One region of the Streptomyces sp. NPDC087440 genome, then DNA from elsewhere that is predicted to be linked to it. Evidence: riboswitches for the same ligand, from Rfam matches in the RefSeq annotation. Region 1 holds a riboswitch; each other region holds the start of a gene.

Region 1 (7,585 bases):
GTCCGCACCCAGCTGGGCGCCGACCGCATCGCCGAGCAGCTCCAGGACTCGGGCGTCAAGGCCGACGCCCTGCACGGCGGCATGACCCAGGGCGCCCGTACCCGCGTTCTTGAGGACTTCAAGAAGGGTTACGTCAACGCGCTCGTCGCCACCGACGTCGCCGCGCGCGGTATCCACGTCGACGGCATCGACCTGGTCCTGAACGTAGACCCGGCCGGTGACCACAAGGACTACCTGCACCGTTCCGGCCGTACGGCCCGCGCGGGCAAGTCCGGCGTCGTCGTCTCCCTGTCGCTGCCGCACCAGCGCCGTCAGATCTTCCGGCTGATGGAGGACGCGGGCGTCGACGCCTCGCGTCACATCGTCGGCGGCTCGGGCGCGTTCGACCCGGAGGTCGCCGAGATCACCGGCGCCCGTTCGCTGACCGAGGTCCAGGCCGACTCCGCGACCAACTCGGCCAAGCAGGCCGAGCGCGAGGCCAAGGAGCTCACCAAGGAGCTGGAGCGCGTCCAGCGCCGCGCCACCGAGCTGCGCGAGGAGGCCGACCGTCTGGTCGCCCGTGCCGCCCGCGAGCGGGGCGAGGACCCGGAGACCGCTGTGGCCGAGGCCGCTGCTGCCGCCGAGGCCGAGGCCCAGGAAGAGGCTCAGGCCGAGGCCGCCGCTGCCGCCAAGGCGGCGGAGGAGGCGCGTCAGCGCCGTGACGAGCGCGGCAACTTCGAGCGCCGTGACGACCGTGGTGGCTACCGCGGCAACAACGACCGTGGCGGCGACCGTGGTGGGTTCCGTGGCGGCGACCGCCGTGACGACCGTGGCGGCCGTTCCTTCGAGCGCCGTGACGACCGTCCGGCCGGTGGCGGCTTCCGCCGTGACAACGACCGTCCGTCCGGCGGCTTCCGTCGCGACGACCGCGGTGACCGTCCCACCGGTGGTGGCTTCCGTGGCGGCGACCGCCGTGACGACCGGGGTGGCGACCGTGGCGGCTTCCGTCGCGACGACCGTCCCTCGGGCGGCTTCCGTGGCGGCGAGCGCAGCGGCAGCGACCGCCCGGCGGCCACCGGCTACCGCGGCAACGACCGTCGTGACGACCGTCCGGCCGGTGGCGGCTTCCGCCGTGACAACGACCGTCCGTCCGGCGGCTTCCGTCGCGACGACCGCGGCGAGCGTCCCACCGGTGGCGGCTTCCGCGCCGGCGGCAGCGACCGTCCGTTCAACCGCGACCGTCGTGACGAGCGCCCCTCGGGCGGCCGTTCCTTCGGTGGCGGCGGCGACCGCCCGTACGGCCGTCGTGACGACCACCGTGGTGGCACGGGCACCGGCACCGGTTCCTTCGGCCGCCGCGACGACAAGCCGCGCTGGAAGCGCAACGGCTGAGTCAGCCTGAACTCCGTGTTCTCCGTATGAAAGACGGGCCCGCTCTGCACGAGCGGGCCCGTCTTTCTGTGACGTCTTCCTGTGGCGTCTTTCTGCGACGTCCGCGGTGCTCTTCCCCGCCTGCGCCGCCGGACCCCGCCGCCTTCCGGCCGTGGACCGGGCCGCCGTCTCGGGCGGGTACGTCGACAACGCCGTGGGAGCAGCGGGGTCGTGCGGTTATGCTGGGGCGCGCGGGCCGCTAGCTCAATTGGTCAGAGCAGCAGACTTTTAATCTGTTGGTTGTGGGTTCGAGTCCCACGCGGCCTACCGCCCACGGCCCGACCGGCCTTCCAGCCGGTCGGGCCGTTCTGCGTCCGGGGGTGCCCTCAGGAGGCGCAGCGGTTGAGTGTGCCGCTGTCCAGGGTGGACTTCTCGGCGATCAGCCAGCCCTCGGTCTTCGTGCCGGAGATGCGGCCGTAGATCCATGTGTTGGCGTACGCGTTGGTGACGTAGCAGTGGAAGTAGACCTTGGTGCCGGGCTTGACCGTCGTCACGAACGAGCACTCCGCGTACGGCCCGGTGTAGAGGTGGGTGGTCTTCGACGCGCGGCCGTAGCCGTCGCTGCGGTTCGAATGGGCCCAGCCGGAGCAGGACTTCGACACCGGGGTGGGGCCGGGCTGCGGGGGAGCGGACTTCGCGGGGGGCGGCGGGACCGCGGTGTGCCGGTCGCCGGCGCCGGGCGGCGGGGTGGGCCCGCCCTTCGTCGGGGAGGCGCCCGTCGGCGTCTTCCGGGTGCCTCGGGACGGGGTCTTGTCGGGGGCCGTGGAGGGCAGGGTTCCCGCCGGGGGCAGGTCGTCGGCGTCGGGCCCGGTGTCGGCACCGTCGGGGGCGGCGGGCGCGCCGGACGAGGGGAGCGCCGTTTTCGGGTCTTCGGCCTGGTCGCCCCGGGCGTTCACCAGGGCGAAGACGGTTCCGCCGCCGATGAGGACGGTCGCGGCGGCCACGGCGATGACGGTACGAGTGCGGCGGCGGGCGGCGGCGGCCTTGGGCACCGGGTGGGTCGAGTGGGACGGGTGCGTCGGGCCCGCCGGGGTGGTCGGGTGCGTCGGGTTCGTTGGGTTCGTTGGGTGGTGCGACGAGTGCGACGAGTGTGGTTGGTGCGGCTGGTGTGCCGGGGGGCCGTACGCGCCGGGAGGCGGCCCTGAGGGCGCGCCCGGTCCTGGGGCGGAGGGGACGTGTCCCTGCGGCGGGAGGGGAGGGCCGAAGCCGGGCGAGGGCGACGGAGCGGGCGACGGTATCGGCCCCGATGTCGCGGACGGCGGCACGGGCGTCGGCTCAGGTGCCGCGGACGGCGCCACGGGCGTCGCCGGCGGCGCCACGGCCGTCACGGGCGGCGCCGCGCTGAGGCCCGTGTCCTGGCCCCGCGCGACCGCCTCCAGCAGCTCGCGGGCCCGGGCCGCGTCGGGGCGGCGCAGCGGGTCCTTGTCCATCAGCGCCCGCAGCACCGGGGCGAGCGGCCCCGCCCGGGTGGGCTCCGGCAGCGGTTCGCCGACGATCGCGGAGAGGGTGGACCACACCGACGTACGACGGAACGGCGAAGCGCCCTCCACGGCCGTGTACAGCGTCATGCCGAGCGCCCAGATGTCCGAGGCGGTGCCCGGCACCCGGCCCTGGGCGCGCTCCGGTGCCAGGTAGTCGAGGGAGCCGACGATCTGGCCGCTCTGGGTCAGGTTGGACAGGGCCTCGTCGTCGGGGGTCTCCAGGCTGGCGATGCCGAAGTCGGTGAGGACGACCCGGCCGCCGCGCTCCAGCAGGACGTTGCCGGGCTTGACGTCCCGGTGCAGCACCCCGACGCGGTGCGCCGCGTCGAGCGCGTCCGTCAGCCGGGCGCCGATCGCGGCGGCCTCGCGCGGGTCGAGCGTGCCGCGCTGGGTGAGCACGTCGTCCAGGGAAGGCCCGTCGACCAGCTCCATGACGATGACCGGCAGCCCCTGCTCCTCGACCACGTCGTGCACGGTGACGACGCCGTGGTGGTGGATGCGGGCGGCGGCCTGCGCCTCCCGCCGCATCCGGGAGCGCAGCTCGGCCAGTTCCGCCGGGGAGGCGTCGGTGTAGGACCGCAGGACCTTGACGGCGACCTCGCGGTTCAGCAGCTGGTCCACGGCCCGGGCGACCACGCCCATGCCGCCGCGCCCGATGATCTCGATCACGCGGTACCGCCCGCCCAGCACCTCGCCGGTCAGATCCGCGCCGTTCGCCCCCGCCACCTGTCACACCCGTTTCGTCGCGCTGTTCGCCTTCGGTCACGTGCGGCACCAGGGTAGGGGGCGGGTGCGCGGCAACGTGGTCGCGAGGGGTGCCCGCGATGGCGTAGGCTGGTGTTTACCGACGCGGGGTGGAGCAGCTCGGTAGCTCGCTGGGCTCATAACCCAGAGGTCGCAGGTTCAAATCCTGTCCCCGCTACTGGATAGGCAGAAGGCCCGGAATTCTTAAGAATTCCGGGCCTTCTGCATTTCCCCTTTCCGCCCCGAGAACCCTCACATGTCCCCCACATGGCGGACGCCGATTCGCCGTACGGCGCGGCTCCGGCCAGCCTGGGTGGGGAGCGGTACCGTCCGCACCCGGTGTGGACCTGGGCAGGAGAGCTGACGGTGGCGGGGTACGGGCGCGACGGACGTGGCGACGACGCGAGCGGTGGGCTCGGCGAGAGCACGCCCGGGGCACCTGGTGCATCCGGAACATCCGGTGCTCCCCGGGAGAGCGGGCGCAAGACGCGGCGGTTCGTGCGGGCGCTGCCCGCGCTGATGATCGTCGGCGGTGTCTTCTTCGACGCGATGACCCCCTCCGACTTCACCTCCTCGCCGCTCTTCGCGGCCGCCCCGCTGGTCGCCGCCCCGTTCTTCTCGCTGGCCAACACCGGACTGACGGCGTTCGCCTCGGTCCTCGCGGTCCTCGGGCTGCGGGTCGCCGACGACGTGATGACGACCGTGGTGGGCGTGACGGAGCTGGTCACGGTGCTGACCGTGTCCGTGCTCGCGATCCTGATCAACCGGGTCGTACGGCGCAGCGGGCGTCAGCTCGCCTCGGTGCGGGTCATCGCGGAGGCGGCGCAGCGGGCCGTGGTGCCCACCCCGCCGGACCGCATCGGCGGCCTGGAGATCGCCGCGCGGTACGAGGCGGCCGAGGCCGACGCGTTCATCGGCGGCGACCTCTTCGCCGTGCAGGACACGCCGTACGGGGTGCGGCTGGTGGTGGGGGACGTGCGGGGCAAGGGGCTGGAGGCCGTCGAGGCGGTGGCGGTGGTGGTCGGCGCGTTCCGGGAGGCGGCCGAGACGGAGGGCAGCCTGGAGGGCGTCGCGCAGCGCCTGGAGAGGGCGCTGGAGCGGGAGGGCACCCGGCGGGACGGGCTGGACGCGCTGGAGGGGTTCACCACGGCGGTGCTCGCGGAGATCCCGCGCGGCGAGGGTCTCGTACGCCTGGTGAACCGGGGGCATCCCGAGCCGCTGCTGCTGTACGCGGACGGGGAGCTGGACGTGCTGGAGCCGGAGGAGTTCGCGCTGCCGCTGGGGATGGGGGACCTGGGCGACTGGCCGGACCGGGCGCGGGAGTTTCCGTACCCGCCGGGCTCGACGCTGGTGTTCTACACCGACGGGCTGTCCGAGGCGCGGGACGAGGCGGGTACCTTCTACGATCCGGCGGTGCGGCTGCGGCGCTCGCTGTTCCCCGGGCCCGACGCCGTACTGGACGCGCTGACCAGTGACGTACGGGTGCACACCGGCGGCACGCAGACCGACGACATGGCGCTGCTCGCGGTGGCGCGGCCGGGGGTGGGGCAGCCGGCGCGGCGGCGGACGGTGGAGATCGTGAAGCGGCCGTGAAGGGCCCCTGGGACGGGCGATACAGCTGAGACGGCGTCAATTCGCCACCAGATAGGCTGAAATGTCTTGGCCAAAGGCGGCTGCACAGCGTTAAGGATCAACGGGAACAGCTTGGAATTCCGGTCACGTGTCTATTAACGTTCGATAACGCAGCACGGTCGTCCCAGCCGTCGTCAGAGGCGGCGCCGTGCGCGTGCGCCGAATTCCGTGAGGAAACCGGGGAACCACCATTTGGGGTGAATCGGGCCCACCAGGCCCGTAGGAGACCTTCCTGCTCCGAACCCGTCAGCTAACCCGGTAGGCGAGAAGGAAGGAAAGGAGCGCGCCTCCGTGGCGTCCAACAGGCCTGCCCCCGCAGCCCCCGCTTTCTCGTACCAGGCTTATGGAGTCCCCAGCGACGAGTACGAGACGGGACCCGGCACCGGGGACACCGCCGTTCTCGCTCCGGAAGCTCCGCAGGTCTCGCAGGTCACGCAGGTCACGCAGACCCACCAGATCCCGCAGATTCCGCAGCAGCGGCGCGGCGGTTTCGAGGGCTTCGCCGAATTCGACGCCCCTGACGGGTCCTTCGCCGCGGACACGGCTTTCGCCCCGGACGCAGCCTTCGCCCCGGACGCCCCCGAGGCCTCCGCCGACGAGTGGAACCCGACCGCGGACTCCGTCGCCCCCCTGCGCGGCAAGCACCGCGTCGCCAAGCAGCGCGGTTCCCTCGCCCGCAGCTCCACCGTCCTGGGTGTCGGCGTGATCGCGGCCGTGGGCGCGGGCGGCATCGCCACCGCGCAGGACAAGCCGCCCGTGTCGATCTCCCTGCCGGACCAGATATCCGAGTCCCTCGACTCGCTCGCGGACTCGCTGCCGGACGCCAAGTCGCTGCCGGGCGTGGGTTCCCTGCTCTCCGACTCCGGTACGGAGAAGGCCGAGGAGGACGCCGCCGACGAGGGCGTGGTCGTCGCCGCGGCCCCCGCCGCCGCCACCCCCGCCTCGACCGGGCAGCAGCCCACCGGCGCCGGGGAGAGCCTGCGCGCCCGCATCCTCCAGCAGGCCGAGCAGCAGCGCTCGGTGGCCGACGAGGCCGCCCGGCAGGAGGCCCGCGACCAGGCCGTGAAGGACGCGGCGGCCGAGGCGAAGCAGGCACAGAAGGACGCCGACGCCAAGGCGGAGAAGGCCGAGAAGGAGAAGGCGGAGAAGGAGGCCCGGGAGAAGGCCGCCGCCGAGGCCAAGGCGGAGGCCGAGCGCCTCGCCAAGCTGGCCGCGAGCTACTCGCTGCCCACCTCCTCGTACACCCTCACCTCGACCTACGGCCAGGCCGGTTCGATGTGGTCCTCCGGGCACCACACCGGTCTCGACTTCGCCGCCCCGACGGGCACGCCGGTCAAGGCCGTGCACGGCGGGACCATCAAGTCGGCGGGCTGGTCCGGTTCGTACGGCTACCGCATCGTGCTGGAGCTGAACGACGGCACCGAGATCTGGTACTGCCACCTCTCGCAGATGAACGTCGCGGCGGGCGGCGAGGTCTCCACCGGCCAGACCATCGGCAACGTGGGCGCCACCGGCAACGTCACGGGACCGCACCTGCACCTCGAAGTCCACACCCCCGGCGGCGACGGCGTCGACCCGGCGGCCTGGCTGCGGGGCAAGGGCCTGTCCGTCTGACCGCACTGTCCCTCTGACCGCACCGTCCGGCCCGTCCGGCCGATTCGTGGCCGGTGCACGGAATACGTCCGGCGGGCGTCGGGGTTGTCGTACGACATGACTTCCTCCCCTCTTCGCCCGCTGGGCACCTCCGGTCTCGACGTGTTCCCGCTCGCCCTCGGCGGCAATGTCTTCGGCTGGACCGCCGACCGCGACCAGTCCTTCGCCGTCCTCGACGCCTATGTCGCCGGGGGCGGCAATTTTGTGGACACCGCCGACGCCTACTCGGCCTGGGTACCGGGCAACGAGGGCGGCGAGTCCGAGACCGTCCTCGGCGCGTGGCTGGCCGCCCGGGGCAACCGGGACGACGTCGTCCTCGCCACCAAGGTCGGTGCGCACCCCTCGTTCAAGGGCCTGTCCGCCACCACCATCAAGGCCGCCGCCGAGGAGTCGCTGCGCCGCCTGGGCACCGACCACATCGACCTCTACTACACGCACTTCGACGACCCGACCGTGCCGGTCGAGGAGATCGTCGGCGCGCTCGACCAGCTCGTACGGGACGGGAAGGTGCGCGCGGTGGCCGCCTCCAACATCAGCCCCGACCGGCTGCGGGAGTCGCTGGACTTCGCCGAGCGCGAGGGCCTGGCCAAGTACAGCGCGCTCCAGCCGCAGTACAACCTGGTCTCCCGCGACACCTACGAGGGCGAGCTCCAGGAGGTCGCCTC
Region 2 (7,585 bases), on a different contig from region 1:
GGCACCCGCAGCCAGTAGGTGCGGTGGGTGCCGTCGGGCTCGGCGGTGGAGTTGACGACCTCGACCATCACCACGTCCTCGTCGTCCGGCAGGGCGATCCGCCACAGGACGCCGGTCTCGTCGCGGTGCACGGGCTCGGCCCCGGACTCGGCGAGGTAGCGGTCGTAGCCGTAGAACTCCAGCATCACGCGGCGCAGTTCGGCGTTCTCCTCGTCGCGGATGCGCTCCGGGGTCAGTCCGGCCAGTTCGTCCAGGAACGCGGCGGGCACCGGCATGCCGCGCCAGGCGTACAGGGCGAATCCGTCGGGGTAGGCCAGGGCGGGGCCGTCGCCCCGGTCCAGCCGTCCGGCCTCGTCGCGGTGCAGGGCGACCGGGCGCTCGCTGATCACCACGGCGTTCTCGTACGGCCACCACCAGCCCGCGTTGCGGGCGACCCGGGCGAGTCCCGCGAGCCGCTCGCCGCGGCCGTCGAAGGCGGAGAGCCAGGCCGCGTCGTGCTGGCCGAGCACGGCGTCGAGCAGCACCGTCCGCACGTGCGCCGCGTCCTCGGGGCGCACGGTCAGGGCCTCGACGACCCCGGCGCGTATGCGGTCGGCGAGCGCCCGGGTCGGGTCCCAGAGCCGTGCCCCGGTGGCGGACCACAGCCCGGCCCATCCGGCGGGGCCCAACGCGTCGTGCGCCCGCCGCCGTTCCTCGGCCCAGGGGGCGGTGCGGACCTCGTGCCGCACGGACCGGCCCGCGTCGGCGAGCTTGTCGACGGCCTCGACGGCGGCCCTGGGCGAGTCGGCCCAGACGATCCGCGCGGGCTCGGCGAGGCCCGCCGAGCGGTAGGCGAGCCGTACGCCCTCCTCCGCGGCGGCCCGGTCGGCGGCTCCGGTGGCGGCGGCCACGTCGCGCCAGTCGTGCGCGCCCCGTGCCGTCAGCTCCTGCATGTCGTACATGTCCTGTGTGTCCCGCACGTCCTGCATGGTCGAACTCCCCGTCCCCTGTTGCCCAACGCTCTGTTCACCGTGGTCCGTGCCCCACGTCAGCCCGACAGGTTCAGTCGGCGACGACACGGAACGCTCCCGGCACGTACTCCCGCTGGCGCACCACCCGGTACCAGCCCTTCGGGAGGGGTATGACCGCGTGCTCCTCGTGCACGACCCGTCCCCCGTCCGGGAGATGGAGCAGCGTCGGGTCCAACGGACCGCCCTCGCGCACCAGTCGGCCGGGACCCTGCACCGCGTGCGCGTGACCGGTGACCTCGCCGAGGGCCAGCACCAACCGGCCCCGGCCGTCCCGGGGTTCGCCGGGTGCCCGCACGGCGTACGAGGGCACCGCCGTCTCCTCCAGCGGCACGATCAGAACGTCCCCTTGCCGGTACACAGCTCTCCCCTTCCCAGGCCGCCACCCGCTGTGACCGCCTTGCCTCAAAAAGCTAAGGGTCGGGTCTGACAATCACCGCTGAGCTGCGGAAACAACCCGGGCGACCGGCGATGTCAGTGGCTCTTGGTAAACCTTTTCGCACATCAGTCGGCCGTACGGCGTGAGGAGCTCGCGGACATGTACAGCATTGACCACCTCTCGGAGTTCCACGGTCTGCCGGTCGTGACCTTCCCCGAGCCGGGCGACGACGCCGCGCTGCCCGACGCCGACACCGTGGCCTGGCGTGTGCACGTCGAATCGTGGGACGGCGAGGAGGACTGGATGGAGTCCTTCGACCGGTTCCTCGCCGCGGTCGATCCCGGCCGGGTGCGGGCACTCGTCATCGGCAGGTGGGGGGAGTTCGGGCCGGAGTCCAGCAGCACCGTGCTGTCCTTGATCACGGCTGCGGCGGACCGTCTGACGACCCTGGAGGCGGTCTTCATCGGCGACATGACGCCGGAGGACGAGGAGATGTGCGGCATCGAGCAGTCCGACGTGACGGTCCTGCTCTCCGCCTTCCCGGACCTCGTCGAACTGGGCGTACGCGGCGGCACCGAGCTGGAGTTCCCGCCGGTCACGCACGAGAAGCTGCGCCGCCTGACCATGGAGACGGGCGGCCTGCCCAGGGCGGTGGCGAACGGCATCGCCGCCAGCACCCTGCCGGCCCTCACCCACCTCGACCTGTGGCTCGGCGAATCGGGCTGCGGCGGCGACGCCGAACTCTCCGACCTGGCACCACTGTTGGACGGCACCCGCTTCCCGGGCCTGACGTACCTGGGCCTGCGCAACAGCGAGATCCAGAACGAGATCGCCGAAGCGGTCGCGGGCGCCCCCGTCGTCGCCGGACTGCACACCCTGGACCTGTCCAACGGCGTGCTGGGCGACGAGGGCGCGGCCGCCCTGCTGGAGGGGCAGCCGCTCACCCACCTCCGGTGCCTGGACCTGCACCACCACTTCCTCTCCGCGGAGATGGAGCGGCGAATACAGGCGGAGATCGCGGCGCACGGCGTGCGCGTGGACCTGTCGCAGCGCAACACGCCGTGGGGCGGCAGGGGCTCTGCGGGCCGGTTCACGTCCGTGTCGGAGTGAGGCGGGCGGCCGGGCTGCCCCGCCGCACACCCCGCAGCGGGGATCAGAGCGGAAGCAGGTCCGGCCGCTTCGCCTCGACGTGGTCGCCCGAGCTCTCGCCGCGCAGGCGTCGCCCGATCCACGGCACCAGGTGCTCGCGCGCCCAGTCGATGTTGTCGCGGCGCGCTTCGAGGCGCCCGCGCGGTGCCATCGGCGGCCACGCCTGGTCGGGGTCGGCCGGGATCTCCAGGCCGAGGACCTGACCGGCCCGCAGCGCGACCCGGGTGTGCCCCTCGGGAGAGAGGTGCAGCCGGTCGGAGTCCCAGGCGCGCCGGTCCTGCACGGACCTCAGCGACCACAGGTCCAGCACCGGGCAGTCGTACCGGTCGGCGATGGCCCGCACGTGCGCCGAGTACGTGGCGACCTTGCCGCGCAGATGGCGCAGCACCGGGATGCCCCGGGTGTCGAAGCCCGTGGTCACCATGACCGTGCCGACCGCCGAGGTGAGGTCGGCGACGGCCTTCTCGAAGCGCTCGGCGACGTCGTCGGGGTCGGTGCCGGGCCGGATGATGTCGTTGCCGCCCGCACAGAAACTGACCAGGTCGGGAGCCAGCTCCTTGGCCCGAGGGACCTGGTCGGCCACGATCTGGTCGAGCAGTTTGCCGCGTACGGCGAGGTTTGCGTATCGGAAGGTGTGCTCGGGTACCCGGTCGTCCAGAAGGACGGCCAGCCGGTCGGCCCACCCGATGAACGCGCCGCCGGGGCCAGGGTCTCCGACCCCTTCGGTGAAGCTGTCCCCGATCGCCGCGTACGACCCGATGGTGCCTGCGCTGAATGATCTCGAATCGTCTGCCACGTCGATACATCCTTCACTTTCGCAAGTGACCTACGCCACCGTAGGGAGGGGTTGACGGGGGGTGAGATATGCCACCGGTCAAGATTCACCCAACCCGGAATACAGAGGTGGCGCCTCCTGGGACGAGTCTCGCCCCCGCACCGGGAGGGGCGCGGGGGCGAGTACGCCGAATGGCCGGGCCGCACGAAGGACGACCGTGAGGACGACCGTACGGAAGAGGACCGTACGCGAGCGGGAAGGCTAGAGCGGGACGCCGTTGCTGCGCAGGTAGCCCAGCGGGTCGATGTCCGAGCCGTAGCCGGGGCCGGTGCGGATCTCGAAGTGCAGGTGCGGGCCGGTGGAGTTTCCGGTGGAGCCCGAGTAGCCGATCTGCTGGCCGCCCGAGACGCTCTGTCCGGAGCGGACGCCCAGTGCGGAGAGGTGGGCGTACTGCGAGTAGCGGCCGTCGTTGTGCCGGATGACGACCTCGTTGCCGTACGCGCCGCCCCAGCCGGCGGAGACCACGGTGCCCGCAGCGACGGCCTTGACCGGGGTGCCGGAGGAGGCCCGGAAGTCGACACCGGTGTGGTAACCGCTGGACCAGCTGCCGCCCGAGGCGCGGTAGGGGGTGGAGACGCCGGAGGGGACGGGGGCGCTGAACCCGGAGCGCTGCGACTGCTGCTTGCGCTCGGTGCGCTGCTCGGAACGCTGTTCGGCGCGCCGCTCCGTCCGCTTCTCGGAGCGCTGCTCGACCCGGTTCTCCGTGCGCTGCTCGGCGCGCTTGTCCGTACGCTCCACACGCTCGGTCCGCTGCTGCTGCGGGACCGGCGCGGAGGCCTTCTGCTCAGCGGCGGGGGCCTTGCCGCCGAGGGTGAGCTTCATGCCGGGGTAGATCAGCGAGGGGTCCCCGCCGACGACCTTCTTGTTGTCGGTGTAGACCTTCTGCCAGCCGCCGCGCACGTCCTGGTCCGCCGCGATCTTCGACAGGCTGTCGCCGGACACCACGGAGTACGTACGGGTGTCGGTCTTCGGCGCGGAGGGAGCGGCGGGGACAGCGGCGGGGGCCGCCTGCTGCGGCGCGGCCGTGCGCTGCTGCGGCAGCTGCACCTGGGGCGCCTCCTGCGGCAGCGCGACCGGGGCCGCGCCCTTCTCGGCGGCGTGCGCCCCCGTGGCGCCGATGAGCGGAAGGGCCAGCGCCGCACCGCCCGTACCGGCGGCGACGAAGCCCCGGGTGAGCGAGGAACTGGACTTCGGGCGGCGGTGCTTACCCTTTGCGGGCATGACGGATTCCTCTCCGGCGCCTGCGAGGTGAGCTGTCGGGTTCGGGCTGGAGATGCCCGGCCTCGCTCCCCTGGGAGCGCTGCTTCACCCCGAGCCGCTCCGGCGGGCTGGTGCCCTCCGGTACCGGCGTACTACCTGGGTCCCCCGCTCCTGCCACACGAAGAAATGGGATGCGGACTCCGAGCGGTGGCAGGATTCGGCGGTCCACCCGGATTGACGGTGACCGTAAGCGAGTGCAGACCGCCGGAACAAGCCGTTCCCGCCTTCTCCCTCTCCCGGACACGTCTTCTCCACGATTCTCCCGGTGGCGCGCAGCCGTCCCGGATGTCATCTCCCGCCCCTGGCCTGCCGTTTGACGCTTCGGCAGCAGAAGTCACGGCCTTCTCTATGATTCTGCTCACTCGCACCCCTGTACGCCCCAGATGGTTGCCCGAGGCCCCCATTTCGGGACGCTTCTGTCGTATCGTCGGCCAGTGCCCCTCGTCGGCGTGCCCGCGCCGGCGAACGACCTTGAGGAGCACTCGTGACGCAGCAGGCATCGCCGTCGGCCGAGCCGGATCTCGCAGGTGTACGGAACTTCCGCGACGTGGGCGGGCTGCCCGCCGCCGACGGGCGGCGGACGCGGTACGGGCGGCTCTTCCGCAGCGGTCACCTGGCGCACGCCACCGAGGCCGACACAGTGTTCTTTGGCTCCCTCGCCCTGCACACGATCTTCGACTTCCGCAATGCGGCGGACCAGAAGCTGGAGGGTCCGGACGTCGAGCTGACGGGCGTACGGAACGTGAACATCCCGCTGAGCGACCCGGCGGACGGCGCCGAGTTCTGGCGGATGGTGCGCGACGGGGACATCGACCAGCTGCGCGAGATCCTCGACGACGGCAAGGCCGCCGCGCGCATGACAAACTCGTACCGCCGCATGATCAAGGACCGCACCGCCGAACACAGCCGGGTGCTGCACGCCCTGGCCGAGGACAGTGTTCCGGCGCTGATGCACTGTGCGGCGGGCAAGGACCGCGCGGGCCTGGCGATCGCGGTGACGCTGCTGGCCGTGGGCGTGGAGCCGGACGCCGTCCGGGCGGACTACCTGAAGTCCAACGACCCGCACCGCCGCTACCGGGTGCGCCGCACCAGCACCTCACCGGACGCCATGAACGCCGAGGTCATGAGCCTGCTCGCGCCGCTCTTCGACGCCCGCGTCGAGTACCTGGACGCGGCCTTCGCCACCATCGAGGAGATCTGGGGCACCACGGACGCCTACCTGGAGCAGGGCCTGCGGCTGACCCCCGAGGTCCGTGAGGCGCTGCGCGAGCGGCTCACCGAGTAGCCCCTGCGGTCAGGCGTCGCCGATCGTGAAGAGCAGGAAGATGAACGCGGCGATGATGTGCCCGACCACGATGTAGAGAAAGACCCGCACCACCAGCCCGTGCGGCGCCTTGTCCGCGACGAAGCCGTCCGGACCTGCCTTGCCCGCACCGTCCTGCCACTCGGCTCCCCGGTCGGAGCCGGGCCGGGCGGCGCGGGCCGCCTCCTCCGCGGCGCGGGCGATGGCGTCCATGGCGGCGGTCTGCGCCTCGGTGAGCTGGTGCGCCGGGGTGGGCCCGGGAGCCTTGACGAAACCCTGCGGCGAAGCGGCCCCCTGCGACGGGGCGAGTCCCTGCGGCTGGGCGGCGGCGAACTCGGGCATCTCATGACTCCTGGGGCAGGCAGAGCCCTGCGACGGTGCTCTGCATCAGTGTGTGGAGGAAGAGCAGCTCCGCCCCGTCCGGCGTCACCGCGGTGATCCGGTGCGGGGTGAGCGAGTCGAAGTGGGCGCTGTCGCCCTCGTCCAGGGTGTGCACACGCTCCCCGAGGACAAGACGCAGGCGGCCTTTGAGCACGTACAGCCACTCCTCGCCGGGATGGACCCGTACGAGCTCCTGCTGGGCGGCGTGCGGGACGTGGACCCGCAGTGCCTGCATGGCCCGGCCGTGGCTCCCGGCCTGGCGGTACGTCCAGCCGTCGGCCTCGCGGGCGGTCATCTCGCCGGCCCGCACGACGGCGTCCGGGTCGGCGGCCGTCTCGCCGAGGACCTCGGAGACGGTCGTACCGTAGATGCGGGCCAGCGCGAGCAGCAACGGCAGCGAGGGCTGGCGCTGCCCGGTCTCCAGCCGGGAGAGGTGCGCGGGCGAGAGCCCGGCGCGGCGGGCCGCGGCCTCCAGCGTGAAACCGCTGCGGCGGCGGAGTTCTCGCAGGTGGGGGGCGACGGAAGGCAGGTCCACGGGGCCTTCGGCCGCCTCTTCGAGGCGTGGCGTCATGCCGTCCATTGAGCCAGACTGCTTGCCTCTGGGGCAAACTTCTTACCCCAGAGGCAAAAACGGCTCAGCGGTTCGCGACCGCCTGCTTCACCAGTGTCCTGCCGAAGTCCCACATCAGGCCACCGCCGGAGTGTGCGTCGTCCATCACGGCGGTGAAGGCCTCCACGAACCGGTCGACCTCCTTCTCCCCCACGGTCAGCGGCGGAATCAGCTTGATCACTTCCAGGTGGTCGCCGGACACCTGGGTGAGGATCCGGTGCTTCTGGAGCAGCGGTACGACGACCATCTGCGCGAAGAGTCCCTTGCGGGCCGCCTGGAGCATCGCCCACCGGCTGCGCAGTTTCAGCGAGGACGGCCGTCCGAACTCGATGCCGATCATGAGGCCGCGCCCCCGCACGTCGTGCAGCAGCTCGTACTTCCCGATCAGGGCCGCCAGCCGCGACGTCAGCAGCTCTCCCGTGCGCCGCGCGTTGGCCACGACCTGCTCGTCCTCCATCACGGAGAGCACGGCGAGCCCGGCCGCCATGGCCTGCGCGTTGGACCCGAAGCTGGCCGAGTGGACCAGCACCCGGTCCATGGACGAGTACACCTTCTTGAAGATCCAGTCCTTGCCGAGCGTCGCACCGACGGGCACGTACCCGCCCGACAGCGCCTTCGCCACGCACACGAGATCCGGCTCGACGCCGTCCTCGTGCTGGTA
Region 3 (7,585 bases), on a different contig from region 1:
CGCTCCGTGGTGCTCATGGAATCGAGTATCCACCCCGGGCGGGGGGTCCCCTCGTGAGCCCCTTCACAAGGTCTGCGACACCCTCTGCTACACTGCGCGGCCCGCGTGACCGAGGTCATGCTCCGTACGGGGAACCACTCCCCCGTCCGAGGCGTTGGAAACCCCTTCCCAACTGGCCCGATGGCACCTTTCGGCAGCTGAACCACTTATCTGTTTCCTACGCCCGTAACGCGCCCGGAACAGTCCGTTATGCGCACACTCGGGTCCGAGGACCCACCCCTCCGGCCCTTCGGCACAAAAAAGGGGCCCATCGGGCCCCTTTTCCTTGTGAAGAACTTCACGAAGTTCGTCTCGCGGTGCGTCGTGCCACCCCGTCCGGACGAACGGATCAGGCGATCGACCAGCCGATCCCGTCCAAAATGTCGTGCTCCGAGACGACCACTTCCGAGGCCCCGACGCGCTCCATGAGGGCCAGCAGGATCAGCGCCCCGGAGACGATGACGTCGACCCGGCCGGGGTGCATCGCGGGGATCGCGGCCTTCTCGTCGTGGGTCGCACCGACCAGCGACGCGGTGATCTCCCGGACCTTCTCGTACGGGATGCGGGCGTGGTGGATGGCCTGCCAGTCGTACTCCGCCAGCCCCAGCGCGATCGCGGCGATCGTCGTCACCGAGCCCGCGAGGCCGACCAGCGTGCGGGGCCGGTCCGTGAGCGGGACGGTCTCGGCGGCCAGGTCGAGGGCGGCGGCGATGTCCGCGCGGATCGCGGCGACCTGCTCGGGGGTGGCCGGGGCGGACGGCTGGTGGCGCTCGGTCAGGCGTACGCAGCCGATGTCGACGGAGCGGGCCGCCGCCACGCTCTCGCGGCCCACCACGAGCTCCGTGGAGCCGCCGCCGATGTCCACCACGAGGTAGTCCTCGCCGGAGCCGGTGAGCTCCTTGGTGGCGCCGGTGAAGGAGAACGCGGCCTCCTGGTCCCCGGAGATCACCTTGGGCTCGACGCCCAGGATCTCCAGGACCCCGGAGACGAAATCGTCCCGGTTCTCGGCGTCGCGGGAGGCGGAGGTGGCCACGAAGCGGACCTTCTCCGCGCCGTGCGCCTTGATGACCTCCGCGTACTCGCGGCAGGCCGCGAAGGTGCGCTCCAGCGCCTCGGGGGCGAGGCGGCCGGTGCGGTCCACGCCCTGGCCGAGGCGGACGATCGTCATCCGGCGGTCCAGGTCGACCAGCTCGCCGGTCTCCGGGTTCGCGTCGGCGACCAGCAGGCGGATGGAGTTCGTACCGCAGTCGACGGCGGCGACCCGGGTCACTTCGCGGCCTCCGTGTCGGCGCACGGAGTGACGCAGGGGCCCTTGGCCCACCACTCGGGCAGCAGGGCCAGCGCCTCGTCGCCGAAGGGGTTCACACCGGGGCCCGCGACCAGCGAGTGGCCGACCAGCACGTGCAGGCACTTCACCCGGTCGGGCATCCCGCCGGCGCTGGGGAAGCCCACCAGCTCCTCGATCGCGTCGCGCCGCTCGAGGTAGTCCTCGTGGGCGGCCCGGTACTGGTCGGCCAGCTCCGGGTCGGTGCTCAGCCGCGCCTGCATCTCCTTCATGAGGCCGGAGCCCTCAAGGGTGCCGATGGCGCCCGTGGCCCGGGGGCAGGTCATGTAGTAGAGCGTGGGGAACGGCGTGCCGTCCTCCAGGCGCGGGGCCGTCTCGACCACGTCCGGATTGCCGCAGGGGCAGTGGTGCGCGATCGCGCGCAGCCCGCGCGGCGGGCGGCCCAGCTGGAGCTTGAACGCCTCGATGTCCCTCTCGGTGGGCTCGGTGCGCGGCGTGGTCGGGGGCGGGGTGTCCATGCGTGCCTTCTGTCGGTCTGTTCTGGTGACGATCTTCGGTGGGGTCTACGGTTCGCTGCGGTCGGCCGCGTCGACGCCGCCCCAGACGTTGGAGTACCAGGGGCTGCCGGTGGCCTCGTCCCCTTCGGGGCGCTGCGCGGTGCCGGGCGCCTTCGGGTCGTACATCGTGAGACCGGTCTCGCCGGGCAACACATAGTGCAGGTGCTCGCGGGAGAGGCGGACGATGTACGCGTCGTCCTGGAGGCGGGCCTTGGCGTCGCGGAGCTGCTCCACACGCCGCTCGGCCTCGTTCCTGGCCTGTTCCTGGTCGGCGATCTCGGTCGCCTGCGAGAAGTAGCTCCGTATCGGGTACGCGAGGGCCACCACCAGCGTGCACACCACGAGCACCAGCAGCGCCGCCCGTCCCGTGAGCCGGGAGCGGCGGGCCTGGCGGCGGGTCTGGGAACGGTAGACGCGGGCGGCGGTCTGCTCGCCGAGCAGGCGCAGCCGGGTCGTGGTGGAGAACCGGTCGCCCTTGTTCCGTGCGGCCATCCCTGAGTCCTCCCCGTTACGCGCCGACGTCCCCGCACACGGTACGGGACCGGGTACGGGGACGTACGGAGGCTTAAACCCTCAGGAGGGTCTCAGCCCTTGAAGCGGGGGAACGCGGAGCGGCCCGCGTACACCGCGGCGTCGTCGAGGATCTCCTCGATGCGCAGCAGCTGGTTGTACTTGGCGACGCGGTCCGAGCGGGCCGGGGCGCCGGTCTTGATCTGGCCGCAGTTCACGGCGACGGCGAGGTCGGCGATGGTGACGTCCTCGGTCTCGCCGGAGCGGTGGCTCATCATGCACTTGAAGCCGTTGCGCTGCGCGAGCTCGACGGCGTCCAGCGTCTCGGTGAGCGAGCCGATCTGGTTGACCTTGACGAGCAGGGCGTTGGCCGAGCCCTCGTCGATGCCGCGGGCCAGGCGCTCCGGGTTGGTGACGAAGAGGTCGTCGCCGACGATCTGGACCTTGGAGCCCAGCTTGTCGGTGAGGACCTTCCAGCCCGCCCAGTCGTCCTCGTACAGCGGGTCCTCGATGGAGACCATCGGGTACGCGGAGACGAGCTCCTCGTAGTACTCGGTCATCTCGGCGGCCGAGCGGGACTTGCCCTCGAACTCGTAGACGCCGTCCTTGTAGAACTCGGAGGCGGCGACGTCGAGCGCGAGCGCGATCTGCTCGCCGGGGATGTAACCGGCCTGCTTGATGGCCTCGACGATGAGGTCGAGCGCGGCGCGGTTGGACTCCAGGTTCGGGGCGAAGCCGCCCTCGTCGCCGAGACCGGTGGACAGGCCCTTGGTCTTCAGCACCTTCTTGAGGGTGTGGTAGACCTCGGCGCCCCAGCGCAGGGCCTCGGAGAAGGACTCGGCGCCGATCGGCGCGATCATGAACTCCTGGATGTCGACGTTGGAGTCGGCGTGCGACCCACCGTTGAGGATGTTCATCATCGGGACGGGCAGCAGGTGCGCGTTCGGGCCACCGAGGTAGCGGAACAGCGGCAGGTCCGAGGCCTCGGAGGCGGCGTGCGCGACGGCCAGGGAGACACCCAGGATGGCGTTGGCGCCCAGCGAGCCCTTGTTCTCGGTGGCGTCGAGGTCGAACATCGCCTGGTCGATCAGGCGCTGCTCGGTGGCGTCGTAGCCGACGAGCTCCGGGCCGATCTGCTCGATGACGGCGAGGACGGCCTTCTCGACACCCTTGCCGAGGTAGCGGTTCGGGTCACCGTCGCGAAGCTCGATGGCTTCGAAGGCACCGGTGGAGGCGCCGGACGGAACAGCAGCACGACCCGTGCTGCCGTCGTCGAGGCCGACCTCGACCTCGACCGTGGGGTTGCCTCGGGAGTCCAGGATTTCCCGGGCTACGACGACGTCGATGGACGGCACGAGCATCTCCTTATGGGATGTGACGCGAAGGTGGCGGGCCCCGTGAAGGGGCACACGGCGCAGGGTCGCTTTCGGCCTTGCGACAAGAGCCTAACCGGCTCCGGGGCATCGGCCAGCCGATCGACCGCACGCTGGGACGAAAAGATGCCCGAATGCCTGTAATACAGGACGAAGGACCCTGGTGACGTCACCGTGCGTTACGGATCTGTTCACCGACGAGTACGGCCCGTATGCACGCCTGAGTGCGTACGCGCACGGGTGAGCCCTTGTGCACAGGGCCTGCGGGTGGGGCCTGCGGATAGGGGTCGACCCCGGCGGGACGCGTTCGGGGGGAAGTCGCGCCCGGCCGGGGTCGGGGGTGCGGAGGGGGCGGGGGTGAGCCGCCCCCTCCGCGGTGCGGACTCGGGCGGGGGTGGGCCGCCGGGAGTCCGCGGTGCGGGAACCGGGCGCGGGTGGGGCGCCGGGGTTCCCGCGGGGCGGGGACGGACGGGGGTGGGCCGTCGGTCCCCGCTGGATCAGCTCAGGTGGAGCTGCTGACCCGGGAAAATGAGGTCGGCGTCGGAGACGACGTCCTCATTGAGGTCTGCGATGTGCTGCCAGCCGCCCTTGACGTGCTCGCGCTCGGCGATCTTCGACAGGGTGTCGCCCGCCTGCACCTTGTACTCGCCGTCACCCTTCTTGATCGGGCCACCGGCCTTCGACTCTACCTTCGGCACCGAGCGGGTCTCGCTGCGGGAGGCGGCCGGGGCCTCTTCGCGCTTCTTCTCCGCCTTCGGGGCGGACTTCTTCGCGGAGGAGCCGGTGCTGACGCCCGGGTCGACACCGTCGTTGCTCAGGTTGCCGGCGCCCGCGCAGGCCCAGGCGCCGGGGCCCTGGATCTTGAGCAGCTTCTCGGCGGTGGCTATCTGCTGGCCCTTGGTGGCCAGGTCGGCACGCGAGGCGTACTGGGTGCCACCGGCGGCGGCCCACGAGGAGTTCGTGAACTGCAGGCCGCCGTAGTAGCCGTTGCCCGTGTTGATGGACCAGTTGCCGCCGGACTCGCACTGGGCGACGGCGTCCCAGGTGTCGACGGAGGCGGCGGAGGCCGAGGAGGCCCCCATCAGCGGGGCGGCGACCGCGACACCCGTGACGCCCGCGATCGCGGCGGCACGCGTGGCCTTGGACGGACGGCGGTGCTTGCCCTTGCTGCTGAAAAGCGACATGGATATACCCCTCACCGACGCCTTCGAGGTGAGCTGTCGGGTTCGGGCTGTGAGTTCGCCCGGCCTCCGGTCCGGATTCCCGCGTGACGCTTGCTGCGGCTTTCCGTTTCGGCGGCTTCACCCCAAGCCGTTCCCACGACGTCTCTCAACGTCCGGGCCCGGCACTTACCTTGGGTCCCCCGCTCCTGCCTACGGCGCTTTCGCGACGACTGCTTCCGGTGGCCCGCCGGCAGGATTCGGCGTGCGGGCTCCGGTGCTCACCGGTGGCGAGCGAGGACGACCGTAATCACAGGTGCCCCGGATGTTCAAAGAGGCACATCCGGGACATCCACCCCCTACTTGCCCCCTGCTCACTTGCGTTTACGCAGGTCAGAGGGGGCCTACCGGGAGTCACCCGGAGGGACACGCCAGTTGGGGCGAAGAGACTCATGTCTCACTTGCGCAAAAGCGGACACAAGCCCCTCAACCGCCCCTACTTTTCGCCGTCCTCCGACCCCTCCGACGGGTCCTTCCCCTGCTTCTCCTGCTGCTTCTGCCCGGCTTCCTGACCTTCGCTCAGATCCAGGTGCTGGCCGGGCTTGATGAGGTCCGGGTCGGCGCCGAGGGACTTCTTGTTGGCCTCGTAGAGGGCGCTCCAGCCGCCGGGGACCTTCGCCTCGTCGGCGATGTGCCAGAGGTTGTCGCCGGGCCGCACGGTGTACGTGCCGGGCTCGGGGGCGTCGCCCTCCGTCTTCGCGCTGCCGTCCCGCGAGGCGTGCCGCCCGCCGTCCCGCTCGATCGCATCCCTATCGGGGGAATTGTCCGGTACGGGGAGGGAGTTCTCCGGCGCGGGCTCGCCCCGGTGCTTGCCGGAGCCGGGGAGGCCCGGGTCCGGGGTGCCGGTGGCGTCGGGGGCGGTGGGGCTCGTGGAGGCGTCGGGGCCGGTGCTGGGCGAGACGCTGGAGCCGGGGGTGGACTCGGTGGGGTCGGCCGAGGCGGTGGCGCCGGTGGCGGGCGTACCGGCGTCGGGGGTCGCGCCCGGGTCCGGGGTGGCGCCCGGGGTCCCCTGGGCGGGCTCGGTGCCGTCCGAGGCGTCGCGCTTCGTGTCCTTCTTCGCGTCGGGCTCGGCGGCGTCCGCCGGGGGCGTGGGGGGCGTACGGGAATCGATGCCCGCGTCCACGCCGGGATCGGCGGCGTCCACCCCTCCCTGGCCCGAACCGGAACCGGAGTGACCGCCGCCGCCGGGTGCCAGCCCGGATATGACGGCGCAGCTCGGCCAGGCCTGCGGACCCTCGGCCTTGAACACCTTCTCGGCGACCTCGATCTGCTGCGAGCGGCTGGCGAGGTCGGCGCGCGGGGCGTAGGAACCGCCGCCGTACTGGTTCCACTTCTCCTGGGAGAACTGGAGCCCGCCGTAATACCCGTTGCCCAGGTCGGCGCTCCACGCACCACCGCTCTCGCACTCGGCGACGCGGTCCCAGGTGCCTGCCTCGACCGCACCGGCGCTGGTGGCGCCGAGGAGCGGAATCGCGAGCGCGGAGCCGGTGACCCCGGCCGCGACGACGATTGCGGGGGCCTGACGCGGGCGGCGGTGTTTACCGTTCCCGGAACGCATGCGGTTGCCTTTCGCTGACGGTGACTCGGCTTCTGGCTGGGCAGCCGGGTCGCCCGTGAACGTAGCCGCAGTCGAACACCCGTCACAAGTCGATGCAGCGGAGATCACGCAAAGGTCACATCTCTGATGCCCCATCACTTTCCTTGCCCTGCGCACCACTTCCGAACTCCACCGGAAGCGTGCGCAGACCCCGCATGATGAGGCCGCCGCGCCAGCGCAAATCGGCAGGTTCCGCCGCGAGTCGCAGGTCAGGGAGACGGGTCAGCAGGGTCGCGAGTGCGGTCTGCGCTTCGAGCCGCGCGAGGGGGGCACCGAGGCAGTAGTGGATGCCGTGCCCGTAACCGAGATGCTGGTTGTCCCGACGGCTGAGATCGAGGGTGTCCGGATGCTGGAACCGCTCGGGGTCGCGGTCGGCGGCCGCCAGCACGACGAGTACGGGGTCCCCCTCCCCGATCTCCTGCCCGCCGAGGGTGAGCGCCTCGGTGGCGTACCGCCAGGTGGCCAGCTCGACGGGGCCGTCGTAGCGGAGCAGTTCCTCGACGCCGGTGGCGAGGAGGCCGGTGTCGCCGGCAGCGAGGGCCGCTTGGAGCCTCTCCCGTTGCTCGGGGTTCCGAAGCAGGGCATACACCCCGTTTCCAATCAAATTGACCGTCGTCTCGAAGCCCGCGAAGAGGAGGATGAACGCCATCGCGGCAGCCTCGTTCTCGGTGAGGTGCTCGCCGTGGTCGCTGGCGCGGATGAGGTTCGAGATGAGGTCGTCGCCGAGGTCTTCGCGCTTGCGGTGGATCAGCTCGGCGAGGTAGTTGCGCATCTTCTTGACCGAGCGCGCCACGCCCCCGCGCGGGCCGCCGCCGTGCCGGATCATCATCCCGGCCCAGTCCCGGAAGTCGTCCTGGTCCTCGCGGGGCACGCCCAGCAGGTCGCAGATCGCGTAGATGGGGAGCGGGAAGGCGAACTCGTGGATGAGGTCGGCGGACCCCTCGCCCGCGAAGTTGTCGATGAGCCGGTCGGTCAACTCCTGTACGCGGGGCGCGAACTCGGCG

Evidence for each region. A riboswitch is a leader RNA that binds a small molecule or an ion and turns the genes downstream of it on or off. The one in region 1 is predicted to bind cyclic di-AMP.
Region 2: another riboswitch for cyclic di-AMP. It lies ahead of ACIO3O_RS26870 (peptidoglycan DD-metalloendopeptidase family protein); the one in region 1 lies ahead of ACIO3O_RS26735 (M23 family metallopeptidase).
Region 3: another riboswitch for cyclic di-AMP. It lies ahead of ACIO3O_RS23515 (transglycosylase family protein); the one in region 1 lies ahead of ACIO3O_RS26735 (M23 family metallopeptidase).

Annotation. Positions count from the first base shown of each region.
Region 1 is NZ_JBIUXN010000014.1:265,816-273,400, forward strand. Features, by position in the region: gene ACIO3O_RS26710 (DEAD/DEAH box helicase) at 1-1,371, shown strand, start outside; tRNA gene ACIO3O_RS26715 (tRNA-Lys) at 1,604-1,677, shown strand; gene ACIO3O_RS26720 (protein kinase) at 1,737-3,617, opposite strand; tRNA gene ACIO3O_RS26725 (tRNA-Met) at 3,740-3,813, shown strand; gene ACIO3O_RS26730 (PP2C family protein-serine/threonine phosphatase) at 4,002-5,228, shown strand; cyclic di-AMP (ydaO/yuaA leader) riboswitch at 5,415-5,547, shown strand; gene ACIO3O_RS26735 (M23 family metallopeptidase) at 5,559-6,881, shown strand; gene ACIO3O_RS26740 (aldo/keto reductase) at 6,978-7,585, shown strand, end outside.
Region 2 is NZ_JBIUXN010000015.1:16,213-23,797, forward strand. Features, by position in the region: gene ACIO3O_RS26850 (DUF6745 domain-containing protein) at 1-932, opposite strand, end outside; gene ACIO3O_RS26855 (hypothetical protein) at 1,042-1,368, opposite strand; gene ACIO3O_RS26860 (STM4015 family protein) at 1,546-2,496, shown strand; gene ACIO3O_RS26865 (SGNH/GDSL hydrolase family protein) at 2,540-3,331, opposite strand; gene ACIO3O_RS26870 (peptidoglycan DD-metalloendopeptidase family protein) at 3,572-4,591, opposite strand; cyclic di-AMP (ydaO/yuaA leader) riboswitch at 4,596-4,803, opposite strand; gene ACIO3O_RS26875 (tyrosine-protein phosphatase) at 5,115-5,915, shown strand; gene ACIO3O_RS26880 (DUF6126 family protein) at 5,925-6,275, opposite strand; gene ACIO3O_RS26885 (helix-turn-helix domain-containing protein) at 6,277-6,885, opposite strand; gene ACIO3O_RS26890 (aspartate aminotransferase family protein) at 6,950-7,585, opposite strand, start outside.
Region 3 is NZ_JBIUXN010000012.1:107,292-114,876, forward strand. Features, by position in the region: gene ACIO3O_RS23490 (NAD(P)/FAD-dependent oxidoreductase) at 1-17, opposite strand, end outside; gene ACIO3O_RS23495 (exopolyphosphatase) at 389-1,309, opposite strand; gene ACIO3O_RS23500 (DUF501 domain-containing protein) at 1,306-1,842, opposite strand; gene ACIO3O_RS23505 (septum formation initiator family protein) at 1,888-2,373, opposite strand; gene eno (phosphopyruvate hydratase) at 2,466-3,752, opposite strand; gene ACIO3O_RS23515 (transglycosylase family protein) at 4,262-4,948, opposite strand; cyclic di-AMP (ydaO/yuaA leader) riboswitch at 4,952-5,116, opposite strand; gene ACIO3O_RS23520 (transglycosylase family protein) at 5,421-6,542, opposite strand; gene ACIO3O_RS23525 (cytochrome P450) at 6,658-7,585, opposite strand, start outside.